DNA from 4 places in the Halomonas sp. HL-93 genome. Region 3 is predicted to be linked to each of the others. Evidence: predicted binding sites of a transcription regulator. Region 3 holds the regulator's gene; each other region holds the start of a gene.
What was found. The regulator sigma-54, encoded in region 3, starts transcription at its own class of promoters, with help from an activator protein. The targets are predictions, from matches to a motif close to TGGCACNNNNNTTGCTNT.
Positions count from the first base shown of each region.

Region 1: the regulator sigma-54 is predicted to act here: its motif matches at 1,415-1,432, upstream of GA0071314_RS06070 (HAD-IIB family hydrolase).
Region 2: the regulator sigma-54 is predicted to act here: its motif matches at 1,916-1,933, upstream of urtA (urea ABC transporter substrate-binding protein).
Region 4: the regulator sigma-54 is predicted to act here: its motif matches at 2,119-2,136, upstream of glnL (nitrogen regulation protein NR(II)).

Region 1 covers NZ_LT593974.1:1,342,990-1,347,203, forward strand. Annotated here, with positions in the region: gene GA0071314_RS06065 (OmpA family protein) at 108-1,058, shown strand; gene GA0071314_RS06070 (HAD-IIB family hydrolase) at 1,512-2,429, shown strand; gene GA0071314_RS06075 (glycosyl transferase) at 2,426-3,646, shown strand; gene GA0071314_RS06080 (methyl-accepting chemotaxis protein) at 3,724-4,214, opposite strand, start outside.
Region 2 covers NZ_LT593974.1:162,153-166,366, reverse strand. Annotated here, with positions in the region: gene urtB (urea ABC transporter permease subunit UrtB) at 1-311, opposite strand, end outside; gene urtA (urea ABC transporter substrate-binding protein) at 467-1,822, opposite strand; gene GA0071314_RS00760 (tripartite tricarboxylate transporter permease) at 2,188-3,684, opposite strand; gene GA0071314_RS00755 (tripartite tricarboxylate transporter TctB family protein) at 3,734-4,214, opposite strand, start outside.
Region 3 covers NZ_LT593974.1:2,446,812-2,451,025, forward strand. Annotated here, with positions in the region: gene lptC (LPS export ABC transporter periplasmic protein LptC) at 1-462, shown strand, start outside; gene lptA (lipopolysaccharide transport periplasmic protein LptA) at 466-966, shown strand; gene lptB (LPS export ABC transporter ATP-binding protein) at 977-1,726, shown strand; gene GA0071314_RS11410 (RNA polymerase factor sigma-54) at 1,831-3,246, shown strand; gene hpf (ribosome hibernation-promoting factor, HPF/YfiA family) at 3,333-3,641, shown strand; gene GA0071314_RS11420 (PTS sugar transporter subunit IIA) at 3,646-4,119, shown strand; gene rapZ (RNase adapter RapZ) at 4,210-4,214, shown strand, end outside.
Region 4 covers NZ_LT593974.1:3,740,625-3,744,838, forward strand. Annotated here, with positions in the region: gene ntrC (nitrogen regulation protein NR(I)) at 1-994, opposite strand, end outside; gene glnL (nitrogen regulation protein NR(II)) at 991-2,049, opposite strand; gene GA0071314_RS17330 (DUF4124 domain-containing protein) at 2,255-2,791, opposite strand; gene glnA (glutamate--ammonia ligase) at 2,872-4,214, opposite strand, start outside.

The sequences.
Region 1 (4,214 bases), 1.1 Mb from region 3:
GGTTAGCGTGACATATTGCATTAGATCGGCCACGGGGTTAAAAACTTGAATGAGTAATCACACGGATGCTTGAAGATCACCGCAGCGGACCTCGCCACGATTCGCTTATGTCCCCGTACCGCGAAGACGACAGCGGTAGTGTGTGGATGGTGAGCTACATCGATATCATGACGCTTCTGGTAGCGCTGTTTGTAATCATTATCGCGGCGGCTGATGCCACGAGTCCGGCTTGGTTTGCGTCTGAAACACCTCCTGACCCCGTTTTTCAGTCGCCTGCGCCGCCGCTTGAAGTCCCATTGCCCGAACCGTTGGCGAATGCGCGGGATGAGCGACTTAACCAAGCGACTTGGCTGGGGGGGCCATTGCTGGCCAGTACGATAACGGCCGCTCAAGGGGTGGCCGGACGCCCACCGCGCACAACGAGAGGTGTCCCCCCGTTGCTCGCTATGCCTGACGATATATTAGAACCGTTAGCAGCGTTGCCTGAACCGCGTTTGCCGATGCCCCTGGCCCCTGTTGAGCAACCACCGTTGCCGTTTCCTCTGGTCAATTACATGGTGGTGCTGACGGATAAGCCGCCTAGTAATGTCGAAGAAATCAGCAACGATGCCGTTGATGGCGCCTTATCACTCAACGAACAACTTGACCGTTCAACATATTTACCCGACTTAGAAGGGGTGGAAGTATCCCGAGTTGAAGAGGGTATTAGTCTGCGGGTGCAAGACCAACTGCTGTTTCCTTCCGCAGATGCGGGGTTAACCGATGACGGTAGCGACTTGATCGGCACATTGCTCGATACTATTCAGCGTTACGATGGGGAAGTGTGGGTTGAAGGGCATACCGATAGTCAAACCATTGACACACCCGAATATTCGTCCAACTGGGCGTTATCCAGCGCCCGGGCCATTGCCATTGTGGAAGCGTTGGAAGCTTCAGGGGTGGCAACAGAGCGCCTGCGTGCCGTTGGACTGGCGGCTACTCAACCGTTGGCAGATAACGACACCTCCGAAGGACGAGGGCGTAACCGCCGAGTCGAAGTGGTAATACACGTGGAATAAATGCTGATTTTTCAATTTACTTTCCCTGTCATCGCCAGCGCATAAAAAAGCCCGCCGGGGGAGGCGGGCATAAAGGGCTTGGCTCACTGCAGCTCACTGGCAAAGGGGGGGGTGTACATGGTTGCCAGTGAGTACAACTCCAGTATAGCTATTTATAAGGCTCTGCCAAGGGTTGTCTTGGTTTTTTTGTAATTGATTGTAAAACCATGTTGGTGCCTTAAAGGTGCAGTTCTGATGAGTTTGTATCGTGATATTGCACTATAAAAGTGCATGGAGAGTTTGGCGTTACGTCAACTCCCTAGCAGCATCCGCCAGCGCTGCGACTCCTTATATTGATATCAATGCGTTACCAGCATTGGCACGTATCGTGCTAAGCAAGAGATACGCTGTTATCGCCTTCTTTATTTAGTGCGATAACGAGCGACCACCGCTTAGCAGTAGAGAGGCTGTGCCATGCTTGAACACGCCAGCGCTTCAGCGCCCCCCGATAATAGAGCGCATGATATAGGCCCACCTCGCCTTGTGGTGACCGACCTAGATGGCTCCCTGCTTGACCACCACAGCTACGACGCCACCCCTGCAAAGGCATGGCTTGCCCAGTTAAAACAAGCGAAAGTGCCCGTCATCCCCGTTACCAGTAAGACTCGTGCTGAGTTACTTCCCTTGCGTGAGGCCCTGGGGCTAACCGCAACACCCTTTATTGCCGAGAATGGCGCCGTAATCGGTCTTCCTCCTGGCTGGTGCCATGCTCGTCTGGACCGACCAGGAAACGGACGTGACGGGATGGTGATTAAACAGCCCAGCGTTGATATAGGCTTTATTCGCGCCCGACTGCGCGTCTGGCGTAAGCGACTTGGGGTGCGCTTTACCCCCATGAGTGAGTTAACCCTTGACGACCTAATTGGACTGACCGGCCTTGATGCAACACAGGCGAAATTAGCCCGCCAGCGTGAGGGAAGCGAGCCGCTACTTTGGCACGACGACGACACAGCGCTTGAGACATTCCGCTGCGCGCTGGAGGGCGACGGCCTGCAACTTACCCAAGGCGGACGCTTTTGCCACGTCATGGGTAGCGCATCCGATAAGGGTAGCGCGGTCACATGGCTAATTGGACGCTTTCGAGCGCTACGTGGGCGTGACCCTCTTTCGCTTGGTTTGGGTGATGGCCCCAACGACGTATCAATGTTAAACGCCGTTGATCAGGCGGTGGTGATCCGAGGTCGTCATGACTTGGTGGTAGAGCCAAGCAATCCTCATCTTTACCGGACGCAGGCCACTGGCCCCGAGGGCTGGGTTGAAGGGGTGTCCCACTGGTGGGGCGATGCGCTTAGCCCTGCCAATCCGCGTGATGCAAAGGAGGCAAACGCATGAGTGATTTTCATCAAAACGGTGTGATTACCGATTTTCATAACCTGACGCGTCGCCCGGTTGAGGCGTTGGAAAAGGAGTTATGTCAGTTTGCCCGGCGCCGCCCGATGGGGTTGATTCTGCCCTCGTTATTTTCAGAGCTTGAAGGCCCGGCGCTTTCGGCCATTGTCGATGAGCTGGTTAAGGTGCCTTATCTCGGTGAGATCGTGATTGGCCTGGATCGGGCCGACCGTGAGCAGTTTTTATATGCGCGGGAGTTCTTCTCACGCTTGCCTCAGCACACACGTATTTTATGGAACGATGGGCCTCGCTTACGCGCGTTGGATGCAGAGCTGGAACAGCACGGGTTAGGTTCGCTCGAACCAGGGAAAGGCCGCAATGTATGGTATTGCGCAGGCTATATACTGGCCTCTGGTCGTTCATCGGTTGTTGGGCTGCACGACTGCGATATTTTGACTTATGACCGAGGCCTGTTGGCGCGCTTGATGTACCCGGTTGCCCACCCGCGCTTTAACTACAGCTTCTGTAAGGGCTATTACCCGCGCATTGCCGAAGGAAAGCTCAACGGACGCGTCTCGCGCCTGATGGTAACGCCATTATTACGAGCGCTTAAAACCGTATGTGGTCCCTTACCTTACCTCGACTATTTGGATAGCTTCCGCTATCCGCTTTCGGGCGAATTTGCTATGCGCAGCGACGTTTTAGAGGGGATTCGTATTCCAGCGGATTGGGGGCTTGAGATTGGCGTTCTCTCTGAACTTCAGCGAAACTACTCACCGCGCCAGCTTTGCCAAGTCGACATTGCCGATGCCTACGACCATAAGCACCAGCCGGTCAGCGAAGAGAACCCCGATGCCGGACTGAATCGGATGAGCTTGGATATCGCCAAAGCGCTATATCGCAAACTGGCCACCCAGGGGATTACGTTCAGCAGTGAAGATTTCCGCACACTTAAGGCAACCTATTACCGGCTGGCGTTGGACTTGATCGAGGCCTACGATCACGATGCCACCATGAACGGTTTGAGTCTTGATCGTCACAGCGAAGAGCAGGCCGTTGAGTTATTCGCTAGCAATCTGTTGGAAGCAGGTAATTTGTTTCTGGATAACCCCCGCGAACGGCCCTTTATTCCCAGTTGGAACCGCGTACAGGCAGCCGTCCCTGACCTGCTCATGCGCATGCACGAAGCCGTGGAGCTGGATAATCAGGGCGATGTTTAAGTTGCTTTGATTCGGATAGGGGAGGGCTAGCTGGGCGTATCATGGGTGATGCGCCCAGCCAGACTGAAGGTTAGTGATTAACCCTGATGAGAGGAAGGCAGGGCCTGGGTTGAAGAGGCTTGAGATCCGGCAATTTGGAAATGTGCAACCCGCTGGCGTAATTCAAAGCTGAGGTCTGCTAAACGTTGTGTTGCCCCGGTACTTTGTTGTACCAGCCCGGCATTTTGCTGAGTCATTTGATCCATCTGAGTGACAGCTTGGTTGACCTGCTCAATGCCATAGCTTTGTTCCTTGGTAGCCGCTGAGATTTCTTTCACTAACGTATTAAGCTGCTTAATGTTGTCGACGATACCGCTAATCACGCTGCCGGTGTCGCGTACTTGGCGACTTCCTTGCACGACCTGGGCGTCGGAGTTATCAATTAGCGTTTTAATTTCCTGTGCTGCCGCCGCCGAGCGGCTAGCCAATTGGCGGACTTCGCTGGCGACAACGGCAAAGCCACGCCCCTGTTCGCCTGCGCGTGCGGCCTCTACCGAGGCGTTAAGTGCCAATATATTGGTTTGAAATG
Region 2 (4,214 bases), 1.9 Mb from region 3:
GTCACATCGTCCATCGACTCGCCGGTTAAGGCGTCTTCTATCGAGACATCCAGCCCCGCACTGTCAACTGCGATCACGAAGCGGCCGTCGTCTTTCAGGCGCTGTAAATCGCTGTCCAGAAGCGCCTGCAGCCACTCGTCGGCACGCTCGTGCTCGCTTTCGATAATGGCGGTAATAGCTTCTGATTTATCGTCAAATGAGCGCGTATCCAACGCCTCCAGCAGGGCTTGACCATCGTCTTCCTGCGCCTGAACCGTCATGGGTAGCCAGGCCAGTAGGCTGATGAAGAGACAGGTGACGATCCTTGTCATGACGCGTGGCGTCCACGAATAGCAAGGGATCCTCATGGGTTAATCCTTTGAGTGGCGTGCCCTACACGTCGCCAAACACAACGCGACGCATAGGTAAATGGATGAGGTGAGCGGATAAAACAACGCAGGGGCGGCTGAACGCCGCCCCCAGGACATTAATCCTCAGAGAGCGCTTCTTCCGCTTGCTCTTCGGCATCGCTGCCCATGCAGCGGTTTTCCGCCACGTTGTAGTTGCCGCATTCCATCGGCTTACGCCAGTCGCTGATCAAGTCCCGCGAGCCCGGCAGGTAGTCCGACCACGCATCGCCCGCAACGGTAGAGGGTGTTTCCCAAACCACGGCGAACTGACCGTCATCCTGAATTTCCCCGATCATGACCGGCTTGGTGATGTGGTGGTTAGGCATCATCGCCGCTGAACCGCCCGACAGGTTGGGCACGGTCACACCAATAATCGCTTCCTTGACCGCATCTACATCGGTTGTACCGGCTTTCTCCACGGCCTCTACCCACATGTTGAAGCCGATGTAGTGGGCTTCCATCGGGTCGTTGGTCACGGCGTCGTCTTCGCCGGTATGCTCAATCCAGGCGTCGATAAAGTCGTAGTTGGCGTCACTATCCACGCTCATGAAGTAGTTCCAGGCCGCCAGGTGGCCGACCAGCGGTGCGGTATCGATCCCGGTCAGTTCCTGCTCGCCTACCGAGAAAGCAACCACAGGAATATCCGCCGCGTCGATGCCCTGGTTACCTAGCTCGCGGTAGAACGGCACGTTGGCATCGCCGTTAACCGTGGAGACCACGGCGGTTTTCTTACCTTCGCTGCCGAAGCGGCCGATTTCCGAGACGATATTCTGCCAATCGGAGTGACCAAAGGGCGTGTAGTTGACCATGATGTCTTCATCGGCCACGCCAAATTCTTCTTTCAGATAGGCTTCGAGGATACGGTTGGTAGTACGCGGGTAAACGTAGTCGGTACCGGCCAACACCCAACGCTCCACGCCCACTTCATTTTTCAGATAGTTAACCGCTGGAATCGCCTGCTGGTTGGGAGCGGCGCCGGTGTAGAAGACGTTTTCCGAAGACTCTTCGCCTTCATACTGCACCGGGTAGAACAGCAGACCGTTGAGTTCTTCCACCACCGGCAGTACCGACTTGCGCGATACCGAGGTCCAGTTGCCGAAGATGACATCGACCTCTTCCTGCTCAAGCAGCTCGCGGGCACGCTCGGCAAATAGCGGCCAGTCGGAAGCCGGGTCCACCACTACCGCTTCAATATCACGGCCTAGCAGACCGCCTTCTTCATTTTGCTGTTCAATCAACAGCTCAACGGTATCTTTAAGAACCGTCTCGCTGATCGCCATAGTTCCAGAGAGGGAGTGCAGAATACCCACTTTAATCGGGTCATCGTCCTGCGCGATGGCCTGCGTGCTGGCCCCCATCACAGCGGCGGTTAGCAGGGCAGTTGAGAACACTTGGGAGGTCTTAGGGTGTGTCTTGCGTAGGAAAGTGGTCACTTGAATCTCCTTGCACCCCTTATGCTGGGGGCTTGTTTATTGGTCTCGTATGCCAAGCGCAAAACGCTGGTATACGTCTACTAGCAACAAGTTTTTGCAAGGGTTGCGCCAGAGTGGCACATTGCCGATTTATAAAAGCATAATCAGTTATTTAAGCTAACGCTTAAAAAGTCAAAAATGCCTAAATGCACTAGAATAGCGCACCCACACTCCATCAGCGCACGCTAACCATGCACCAATAGCATTCAACGCACCATCAGCGGGCGCCCATTAAAAAAGCGCCCCAGGGACCACCCAGGGCGCTTTACCTAACACGTATACGTTATGCACAAACTTAGCTGGATAACGTATCTGGTCATACCTTCCTAGCTATTTACCGCCTTGCGTTTGCGGAGCTTCTTCACCAGCGGCATGAACAGTGAGAGCAATGCCAAGGACAACAATCCCAGAGAAATCGGCTTAGCGATAAAGATGCCCCAATCGCCGCCGGAGATTTGCAGCGCGCGGCGCATGGACTCTTCCATCAGGCTGCCTAGAATCAGCGCCAGAATCAATGGCGCTGCCGGGAAGCCAAACAGTCGCATACCCAAACCGATCAGGCCGAAGCCAAGCAGTAGGAACAGATCGAACACGCTAAAGCTCAGCCCATAAACACCAATCATGCAGAAGATAAGAATCATCGACAGCAGCAGCGGGCGTGGCAGGTCGAGTATCTTGGCGATCAGCGGAATCAGCGGCAGGTTGAGCACCAGCAGGAAGATGTTGCCGATGTACATACTCGCAACGACCCCCCAGAACACATCGGGGCGCTGCTCCATCATCGCCGGCCCTGGGTTAACGCCCATCACCAAAAGTGCACCCAGCAAGACCGCCGTGGTACCCGAGCCGGGCACACCAAGGGTGAGCAGCGGCACAAAGGACCCGGTACAGGCAGCGTTGTTGGCGGCCTCAGGGGCGGCCACGCCTTTAATATTACCGGTCCCAAAGGTGTCGCCATCTTTGGCCAGACGCTTCTCCATGCTGTAGCCCAAAAACGAGCCAATGGTGGCCCCAGCCCCTGGAAGCACCCCAGTGAAAAACCCGAGCACCGAGCTGCGACCTACCGGGCCCGCGATTTCCTTCACTTCAGCCCGCGAAAGCTTTAACGAGCCAATGGCGTTGCGTGGCTTTTCCTTACCGCCACCACCGCGCAGCAGCATGTAAAACACCTCGGCCAGGGCAAAAACACCCAGTGCGACCACCAGAAAATCAATGCCATCCAACAGGTGGGCGGAACCGAACGTGAAACGCTCCGTGCCGGTCTGCATATCAATGCCCACAATCGAAATGATCACCCCCACCACGGCGGCAATCAGCCCCTTGACCAGCGATTTATCCGACAGCGATACCACGGCGGTCAGGCCCAGTGCCATTAGTGCAAAATATTCCGGTGGGCCAAAGCTAACTGCTACTTTGGAAAGCAGCGGGGCCACTAACATCAGGAAAATAACCGACACCGTTCCGCCGGTAAAAGAGGCGTAGGCTGCAATCGCCAGGGCTTTACCCGCCTGACCTTTTTTAGCCATCGGGTAACCGTCAAACGAGGTCGCCACGGTGCCCGCCACGCCAGGGGCGTTAAGCAGAATCGACGACGTAGAACCGCCAAAAATAGCCCCATAATAAACCCCGGCCATCAAGATAAGTCCTGAGGAAGGGTCCATGGAAAAGGTAATCGGAATCATCAGGGCCAACGCGCTGATCGGCCCCAGCCCCGGCAGCATACCGATAATCGTCCCGGCAAACACACCGGCAAAAACATAGGCGATATTGATCGGCTCAAGCGCGATGCCAAAGCCGTACATAAGATTATTAAACGCTTCCATAGGATTTACTCCCGACGACCCACCATGCGAGTCGACTCAAACGGCTCAGTTAAAACGGCAGCACACCGGTCGGCAAATAGACGTCCATCACTTTCGTCATGACTAGGTAAAGACCCAGCACAACACTCAGTGAACAGGCGATATTAATACTGTGGCGACGATAGCCGTAATAATGTGTTAAGCCCACAGAGAGCAGTCCGGAGGCCAGCACAAACCCCAGCGGCACCAGCAAGGCAGCATAGACAGCAATGGCTACTGAGGTCACGATCACCCGCCCCCAGGGAGAGAGCCAGAACGGACCATGCTGGGTGGTGTCTTCCGGCTCATCATCCTCTTCCTGCGCCGCAGGCTTTTCAAAGAATAGGCAGACCGAGAGTAGCGCAAGCAAGCTGCCCAGCACTTTCGGGAATAGGTCAGAATCGACCGGCCGTGGCATTGGGAATGCCGGCACCTGCCAGGCTAGGGCAAGATATAGCACTGAGAAAGCCAGCAGCACTACGGCCAGCCATTGGTTGGTATTCAATCGCGTC
Region 3 (4,214 bases):
CGTGCGGAAGAGCCGGGGCATGTCCTACACAATGCCGAGCTCACGCTATTTGACGAACAGGGTAATATCCAGCAGGGGCTGACCACACCCCGCCTGGTACATACCCCTCAATCTGCGACGACCCAGACCGAAACACCCCACGCCACACTTTATGACAGCGAGCGACGCGTGTGGAACGCCACGTCAGAGGTGGGCACGCTTAACACTCGCTCCCAGGAACTGACGCTTTCCGGCAATGCCAAGCTCATAGCACCCGAAGAGGGCTGGCAACTCGATACAGATGTCCTGCACTATGAAGGGAAAAACGCCCATGCATGGAGTGACACCCACGTGCTACTCCAGCAACCGCCCCAGCGAACAACGGCGCAGCGGATGGATGCATGGCTAAACGAGGATGAGGTGAGGCTTGAAGATAACGTTCAAGGCCACCACCCCCCAGAGACGCAACCTGGACAGGAATAAAACATGAAAGCGTTTATCTACACGGCGGTTGCCGCTGCCTGCTTAGTCCCTTTTTATGCGCTGGCGGATAATCACCAGCAACAGCAACCGGTTGAAGTCGAAGCCGATCAGCTTGACCTTGACCAACGTGCCGGTACGGCGGTTTACACCGGCGACGTAGAGGTTCGCCAGGGAGATATGCTGATCAGAGGCGATGAAGTTGAAATCCAACGTAACGAAGAAGGCGAGCTCTCGCGGGCGACGGCACTGGGTGATCGCGCCTATTTACGTCAGCAACCCGAGGACCAAGATGGCCCGATAGAAGGCTGGGGCCGGCGCGTGATTTATCACGTCGCCGAGCGCCGGGTTGAGTTGATTGACCAGGCAGAAATCATTCAACAAGGCGACCGCTTCACCGGCGGACGTTTGGATTATTTCATCGACCGCGAGGTCGTCGAAGCGCGTTCCGATGTTGAGAACCAAGAGCCGCAACGCATCCGCATGACGCTGCAACCCGAAGACTAAGGAGAGCCCGATGGTAGCTGCCGCCGAAAGCGCAACTCGAACGCTACACGCCCGCCATTTGGCAAAAAGCTATAAGCGCCGACGCGTCGTAAAAGATATTAACCTGGACATCTCCCAAGGCAGCATTGTGGGTTTGCTTGGCCCCAACGGCGCGGGTAAAACCACCTCGTTCTATATGATTGTCGGCTTGGTCAAGGCAGATGCAGGCAGCGTCGGCATCGACACCCTTGATCTTTCTCGCGCCCCTATGCACGAGCGCGCCAAGGCAGGCATTGGCTACTTACCTCAAGAAGCGTCGATTTTCCGCAAGCTTTCCGTCGCCGATAACATCATGGCCATTTTGCAGACCCGAAGCGACCTGGACCGCGCCGGACGCGAAGCTCGTCTGGAAACACTGCTAGAGGATTTTCATATCACCCATATCCGCGACAATATGGGCATGAGCCTATCGGGTGGTGAACGGCGGCGCGTCGAAATCGCTAGGTCACTGGCCACTGAGCCTGCATTTATTCTGCTCGATGAACCCTTCGCGGGCGTAGACCCTATTTCAGTGGGCGACATCAAGTCGATTATCCGCGCATTGAAGGACCGGGGCATTGGCGTATTGATCACCGACCACAACGTGCGTGAAACGCTGGATATATGCGACATCGCCTACATTGTCGGCGATGGCCACATTATTGCCAGCGGCACACCAAACGCCATTCTTGACAATCAAGAAGTGCGCGACGTTTACTTAGGCGCTGATTTCCGTCTGTAAAGCTATCAATGGCATATTTATTGCCGGTGGCATGCTTATTGCACTTGCACCAAAACAAAACTCGCACTAGGGTGGATGCTTTCCGATAACCGAATGGTTCTCTGATGGTCATGAAAGCTTCTCTTCAACTGCGAATTGGCACCCAGCTCACCATGACACCTCAGCTGCAGCAGGCAATTGCTCTGCTGCAGCTATCAACGCTCGATTTACGCCAGGAAATTCAGCAAGCGCTGGACGCCAACCCCATGCTTGAGCAGGAGGATGAGTTCAGCGAACAAGCCGCCAGCGAGCCGGAAGAAGCCGAATGGGCAGACAGCATCCCCACAGAGCTCTCCGTCGACAGTGACTGGTCGGATACCTACCAGGACACGGGCAGTACCGGCAGCTCGAGTGGTGAGGGCCCTGACTTTGAACGCCAAGCGGCGGGGCAAAGCCTACACGGCCACCTCCTCTGGCAACTGGCCATGACCGATTTAAGCAGCCGCGAACAGCTGGTTGCCGAGAGCCTGATTGATGCTCTCGATACAAACGGCTACCTCACCCAGCCACTCAACGATATCCGCGAAGGGCTGCGCGCCCAAGGCGTGGAAGGGCTCAGCCAGCGTGAGGTTGAAACCATCTTGTTACGGCTTCAACAGTTTGAGCCCACCGGCGTGTTCGCCCGTGATCTTCGCGAGTGCCTGATGCTACAACTCGCCACGCTACCCGACGATACGCCGTTATTGATTCCCGCGCGGCGTTTGGTGCGCCAGTTTCTGGAAGCCTTGGGCAAAAATGATCAACGTCTACTCAAGCGACGATTAAGTCTCGACGATGCGCAGCTAGACGAGGTCGTCCAGCTCATCCGCAGCCTTGACCCGCGCCCAGGCAGCGCTTATAGCGCCACTGACGACAGCTATGTGATCCCCGATCTAGTGGTTCGCCACGATAACGAAGGCTGGCACCTCGAACTCAATCCAGAGGCGCTGCCTAAGCTCAGGATTCAACCCGACTACGCCAGCCTGATTAAGCGCGCCGACAAAAGTCAGGATAACCAATTCCTCAAAGACCACTTACAGGAAGCCCGCTGGCTGATCAAAAGCCTCTCCAGCCGCAACGACACGCTACTGCGTGTCGGCCGCGAAATCATCACTCGCCAAATCGGCTTTTTAGAGCAGGGCGAAGAAGCCATGAAGCCGCTTATTCTGGCGGATATTGCGGATGCGGTAGAGATGCACGAATCGACGATTTCTCGCGTCACCACCCAGAAATTCATCCATACCCCAAGGGGTATTTTCGAGCTTAAATACTTCTTCTCCAGCCAAATAAGCGGTCAAGACGGTGACAGCCACTCCAGTACGGCGATTCGTGCACGGCTCAAAAAATTAATTCAGGAAGAGCCCTCCGGCAAACCACTGTCGGACAGCCGTTTAGTGACTCTACTTGAAGACGTCGGCATCCACGTGGCACGCCGCACTGTCGCCAAATATCGAGAAGGCATGGGCATTCCCTCATCCAGCGAGCGACGTCGTTTGCGTTAGATAAACGGAAACTCATCACAAGGGCTTTGCTTAACGGCAAAAAGGGTTACAATCGAAGAACAGTCCGATGGATAAGGAGTACGTCAATGCAAGTCAATATCACCGGTCATCATGTGGAACTGACTGACGCCTTGCGTGACTATGTCAACGAAAAGTTGGAACGCGTCGAGCGCCATTACGACAACATTACCACCGTGCAGGTAACGCTTTCGGTTGAAAAAGAGCGCCAACAGGCGGCCTGCACGTTGCACGCAGCAGGTGCTGACTTGCACGCCGAAGCCCTTGATAATGATATGTACGCCGCCATTGACGCCCTAGCGGACAAAATCGATAGGCAACTCGTTAAGCATAAGGAAAAAGCACAAGCCCGCGCCCAAGGCGCAGGCGTGCGTTAATTCAATGACGTTGGCCACTATCCTCCCCCCGGAGCGCGTTCTCTACGATGTGCCTGGGGGCAGCAAAAAACGGGTGCTGGAGTTTTTCAGCACCTTCATCGCGCAAAACATCCCAAGCCTCGATAGCCAGGAAGTATTCAGTCGCTTGATTGGGCGTGAACGCCTGGGCAGCACGGGAATTGGCAACGGTGTGGCGATTCCTCATGCGCGAAGCCCACACTGTGAATCGCCTATCGCGGGCTTTCTCAAACTCAATGAAGCGGTCGACTTCGATGCAATTGACGGCGATCCGGTGGATTTGGTGTTTGTCCTACTTGTGCCCGAAGAAGCGGACGACACGCATTTGGCCTTGCTGGGCCAAGTCGCTTCCATCATGAACGACGCCGACACACGCCAGCAGCTACGCAAAACGGGCAGTCAACGTGAATTGCTGGATCTCATCTCCGCCAAGATACGCGACCAAGCAGCCAGTCAGTAACCCGCTGGCACGTCCGGTGGGTATAGATTGAGTTAACGTCTTAATCTGGCTGGTTACCCACGTCACTTGACCGCAAGCAAGAGAGCCTTCATGCA
Region 4 (4,214 bases), 1.3 Mb from region 3:
CCAAGAAATGACTCGTCAGCCGCGGAATATCCTCGCGTCGTTCGGCAAGCTTCGGCAAGTGAATGCGGATAACGTTTAGACGGTGGAACAAGTCTTCACGGAAGCGTCCATCTTCTACCAGTAACTCAAGGTTCTGGTGGGTGGCCGCGATAATGCGCACATCGACCTTCGTTGGCGTATGCCCCCCCACCCGGTAAAACTCGCCGTCGGCCAGTACACGCAGCAAACGCGTTTGCGTTTCGGCGGGCATATCGCCAATTTCATCTAAAAACAGCGTGCCACCATTGGCTTGTTCAAAGCGGCCCTGGCGCTGCGACGTCGCACCGGTAAACGCCCCCTTCTCGTGGCCGAACAGCTCCGACTCGATCAAGTCACGCGGAATCGCCGCCATGTTCAGCGCAATAAAAGGCTTGCCTTGGCGGGGGCTGTGCTGGTGTAGCGCCTCGGCAACACGCTCTTTACCGGTGCCCGATTCGCCGTTGATCAGTACGGTAATGTGCGAGTGAGAAAGCCGCCCAATCGCGCGGAACACCTCTTGCATGGCGGGCGCTTCGCCGATAATTTCCGCATTGAGCCCTTCTGGCACGCTGACCGGGCGCTGACGTTCACGGGCATGCGCAATGGCGCGGCGCACCAAAGCCAGGGCCTCATCAACGTCAAATGGCTTGGGCAGATACTCGAATGCACCGCCTTGATAGGAGGCCACCGCGCTATCCAAATCGGAGTGTGCGGTCATCACAATGACCGGTAAATCGGGGTGCGCCTCACGCACACGCCCCATTAAATCCAGGCCATCGATCCCCGGCATGCGAATATCAGTGACGAGTACATCCGGCGGGCTTTCGAGCAAGCGCGAAAGGGCTGTGTCGGCCCGTTCGATACATTCAACCTCAAGATCGGGTTGCGCCAGCGCGCGTTCAAGTACCCAGCGAATCGCGCGATCATCGTCAACAATGACGACCCGCGCAACATCATTACGGGCAGGCTCAGTCATGACGCTTCTCCGGTGGAATTAATAACCAATGGAATCAATAAACGAAATTCGGTGTGTCCGGGGCGTGAGTCGCATTCGATCAGTCCTTGATGTTGGTGCAAAATGGATTGGGCGATTGACAGGCCAAGCCCGCTACCTTCGGCGCGGCCTGACACCATCGGATAAAACAGGGTTTCTTGCAGCGCACTGGGAATGCCGGGGCCGTTATCAATCACGCCTACTTCGCTAACCAGGCGATGTCGTTCGGCTCCCAGGGTGAACTGGCGACGCGCACGGGTGCGCAGCACAAGCGTCGGCTGTTGAGTCTGGGCATCGCTCATCGCCTGCACCGCATTGCGCGCCACGTTCAATACCGCCTGGATCATCTGGGATTCATCACCGGATAAATCCGGCAGGCTGGGGTCGTAATCGCGTTGGATATCAACGTGTGGGTGCTCGGCGATCAACAGCGAACGAACACGTTCCAGTACCTTGTGGATGTTGACCGGCTCGTGCTTGACGATGTAGTTCGGGCCCAGCATGGAATCCACCAGATCCCGCAGCCGGTCGACCTCTTCTACAATGATGTGGGTATATTCGCGCAGCGACGGGTTGTCGAGATCGCGCTCCAGCAACTGCGCCGCCCCGCGAATGCCGCCCAGCGGGTTTTTCACTTCGTGGGCGAGGCCGCGGGCCAGTACCTTGATGGTTTCCTGGCGAGTGGTTAGCGCTTCCTCGCGGGAAATCTGCATCAGCCGATCACGCGGCTCGACCTCTAGCAATAACTCCGTCTCGGAGAGCGGCGTCACCGTATAATCGACGGTCAGCGTCTCACTATTCAGCGGCGTAATGCGCGCCTCGCGCTGGGTAAAGGGATGAAACGCATCCCGGGCCTTGGCCAGCACGTCATCAATGCTTTCATCACCGCCCAGCAGCCCGTCGAGGCTCATGCCTTGCACACGGCTCAGGCTAACCGCCAGCAACGCCTCAGCGGCGGGATTCATCCAGCACACGTTAAGCCGTCCATCCAGCAGTAGCACCGCCGTCGTAAGGTGTTCAAGTAAACGTTGGTGCATGGTGATGTCTTGCAAAGTCGCCTCATCCATTATCTTGGTTCAGCCTTCCGCTGGAAAGATGTAGAGGGAACTGCAAAAAGCGCGCCAAATATGCCTCCGCGCTGATCTGCACGGCACTTGCGCCGCGTAGCGGTGCATGGCGTGCCGTTTTAGCGCAGGTCAGTGCCCTCACCGATTTCTTATGCACCATAATGGCGCATTCGCGCTAATCTGCCACTTCGATTGTCACCGCTGTTGTGCGATGCTGGCGACGCCCTTGGCTATCCAATAGCTCCGCCTGAAGCTGATGCCGACCGGCGGGCAGGTTCGCCAGCCAGAACACATTGCTATGCAGCGCCGACTGGCTAAGCTCGCCATTAACGCGTAGCTGTACCTGATGATCATCGCGAAGCTGAGGCGCAATACTCAACGTCACCGGTGTGTTAGCGTCCACCTCAGCACCCGCGCTAGGCGAGCGAATCTGAAAGCGATCGTAGGGCATAAAGGGCTGACCTGGCGATGTGGCGGCAGGCGGCTTTTCTTGCCTATCCGCGTACTGGCTTGGCAATCCAGGCAGCGGGGCAAGCTCTAGCGCTTCGCCACCGCCACTTGGCGTGTCGGAAAAGGTAACGTTGCCGTTTTCATCCACGGCTCGGTAAACCGTCGACGAGGCTGCCGTGTTCACGGCCACCGCCGCCAACAGCAGAGCAAAGCCAGCTACCCAGTACACCCTAGCCTGCCTCATTAACGCCTTGCGCCACATGCGTCCCCCTAAACAAAAAAACCCCGCCGTGGCGGGGTTTAGGCTTATCAGCACCACATAGGTGAGATTAGCAGCTGTTCTTAGCAGCTATAGTACATATCAAACTCAACCGGGTGCGTGGTCATGCGAATACGCTCCACGTCTTCCATTTTGAGTTCGATGTAGGCATCGATCATTTCGTCGGTGAACACGCCACCTTCGGTCAAGAATGCACGATCGGTGTCCAGCGCTTCCAGCGCCTGATCCAGGCTGCTCGCCACGGTGGGTACCGATTTACCTTCTTCCGGCGGCAGATCGTAGAGATTTTTGTCCATGGCATCGCCAGGGTGGATCTTGTTCTTGATACCGTCGATACCGGCCATCAGCATCGCTGCGAAGGCCAGGTACGGGTTAGCCGTCGGATCAGGGAAGCGCGTTTCAACACGCTTGCCTTTCGGGCTGGCCGTATACGGAATACGAATCGACGCCGAACGGTTACGGGCACTGTAAGCCAACATGACCGGCGCTTCGAAGCCCGGTACCAAACGCTTGTAAGAGTTGGTAGAGGCATTAGTGAAGGCGTTCAGTGCACGGGCGTGCTTGATGATACCGCCAATATAGTACAGCGCCATCTCGGAAAGACCCGCGTACTCATCACCTGCGAACTGGTTGTTACCGTCTTTCCAGAACGACTGGTGAACGTGCATACCAGAGCCGTTATCGCCAACCAGCGGTTTTGGCATGAAGGTAGCGGTTTTGCCGTAGGCGTGCGCCACATTGTGGATCACGTACTTCATTTCCTGCACTTCGTCGGCTTTCTTCACCAGCGTATTAAACTTAACGCCGATTTCGTTCTGACCGGCATTAGATACTTCGTGGTGATGAACTTCTACCGACTGGCCGATGGCCTCCAGGGTATTACACATCGCACCGCGGATATCATGGAAGCTGTCTACCGGCGGAACCGGGAAGTAGCCGCCTTTAACGCGCGGGCGGTGGCCTAAATTGCCGCCTTCTACCTGGCTATCCGTGGCCCATGCACCTTCTTCAGAGGTGATTTTGTACATGGCGCCCTGGATGTCGGATTTCCAGTGAACTTCGTCAAAAATAAAGAACTCAGGCTCCGGACCAAAGAAAGCGGTGTCGCCAAGACCGGTTGACTGTAAGTAAGCCTCAGCACGCTTGGCAATAGAGCGTGGGTCACGATCGTAGCCCTGCATGGTCGCCGGCTCGATGATGTCACAACGTAGCACCAGCGTAGCGTCTTCGGTGAACGGGTCGAGGTAGGCAGTGCCGTCTTCCGGACGCAAAATCATGTCGGATTCGTTAATGCCTTTCCAGCCGTTGATGGAGGAGCCATCAAACATCTGACCGTTCTCGAAAAACTCTTCGTCCACATCGCGGGCAGGCACGGTGACGTGCTGCTCTTTACCGCGGGTGTCGG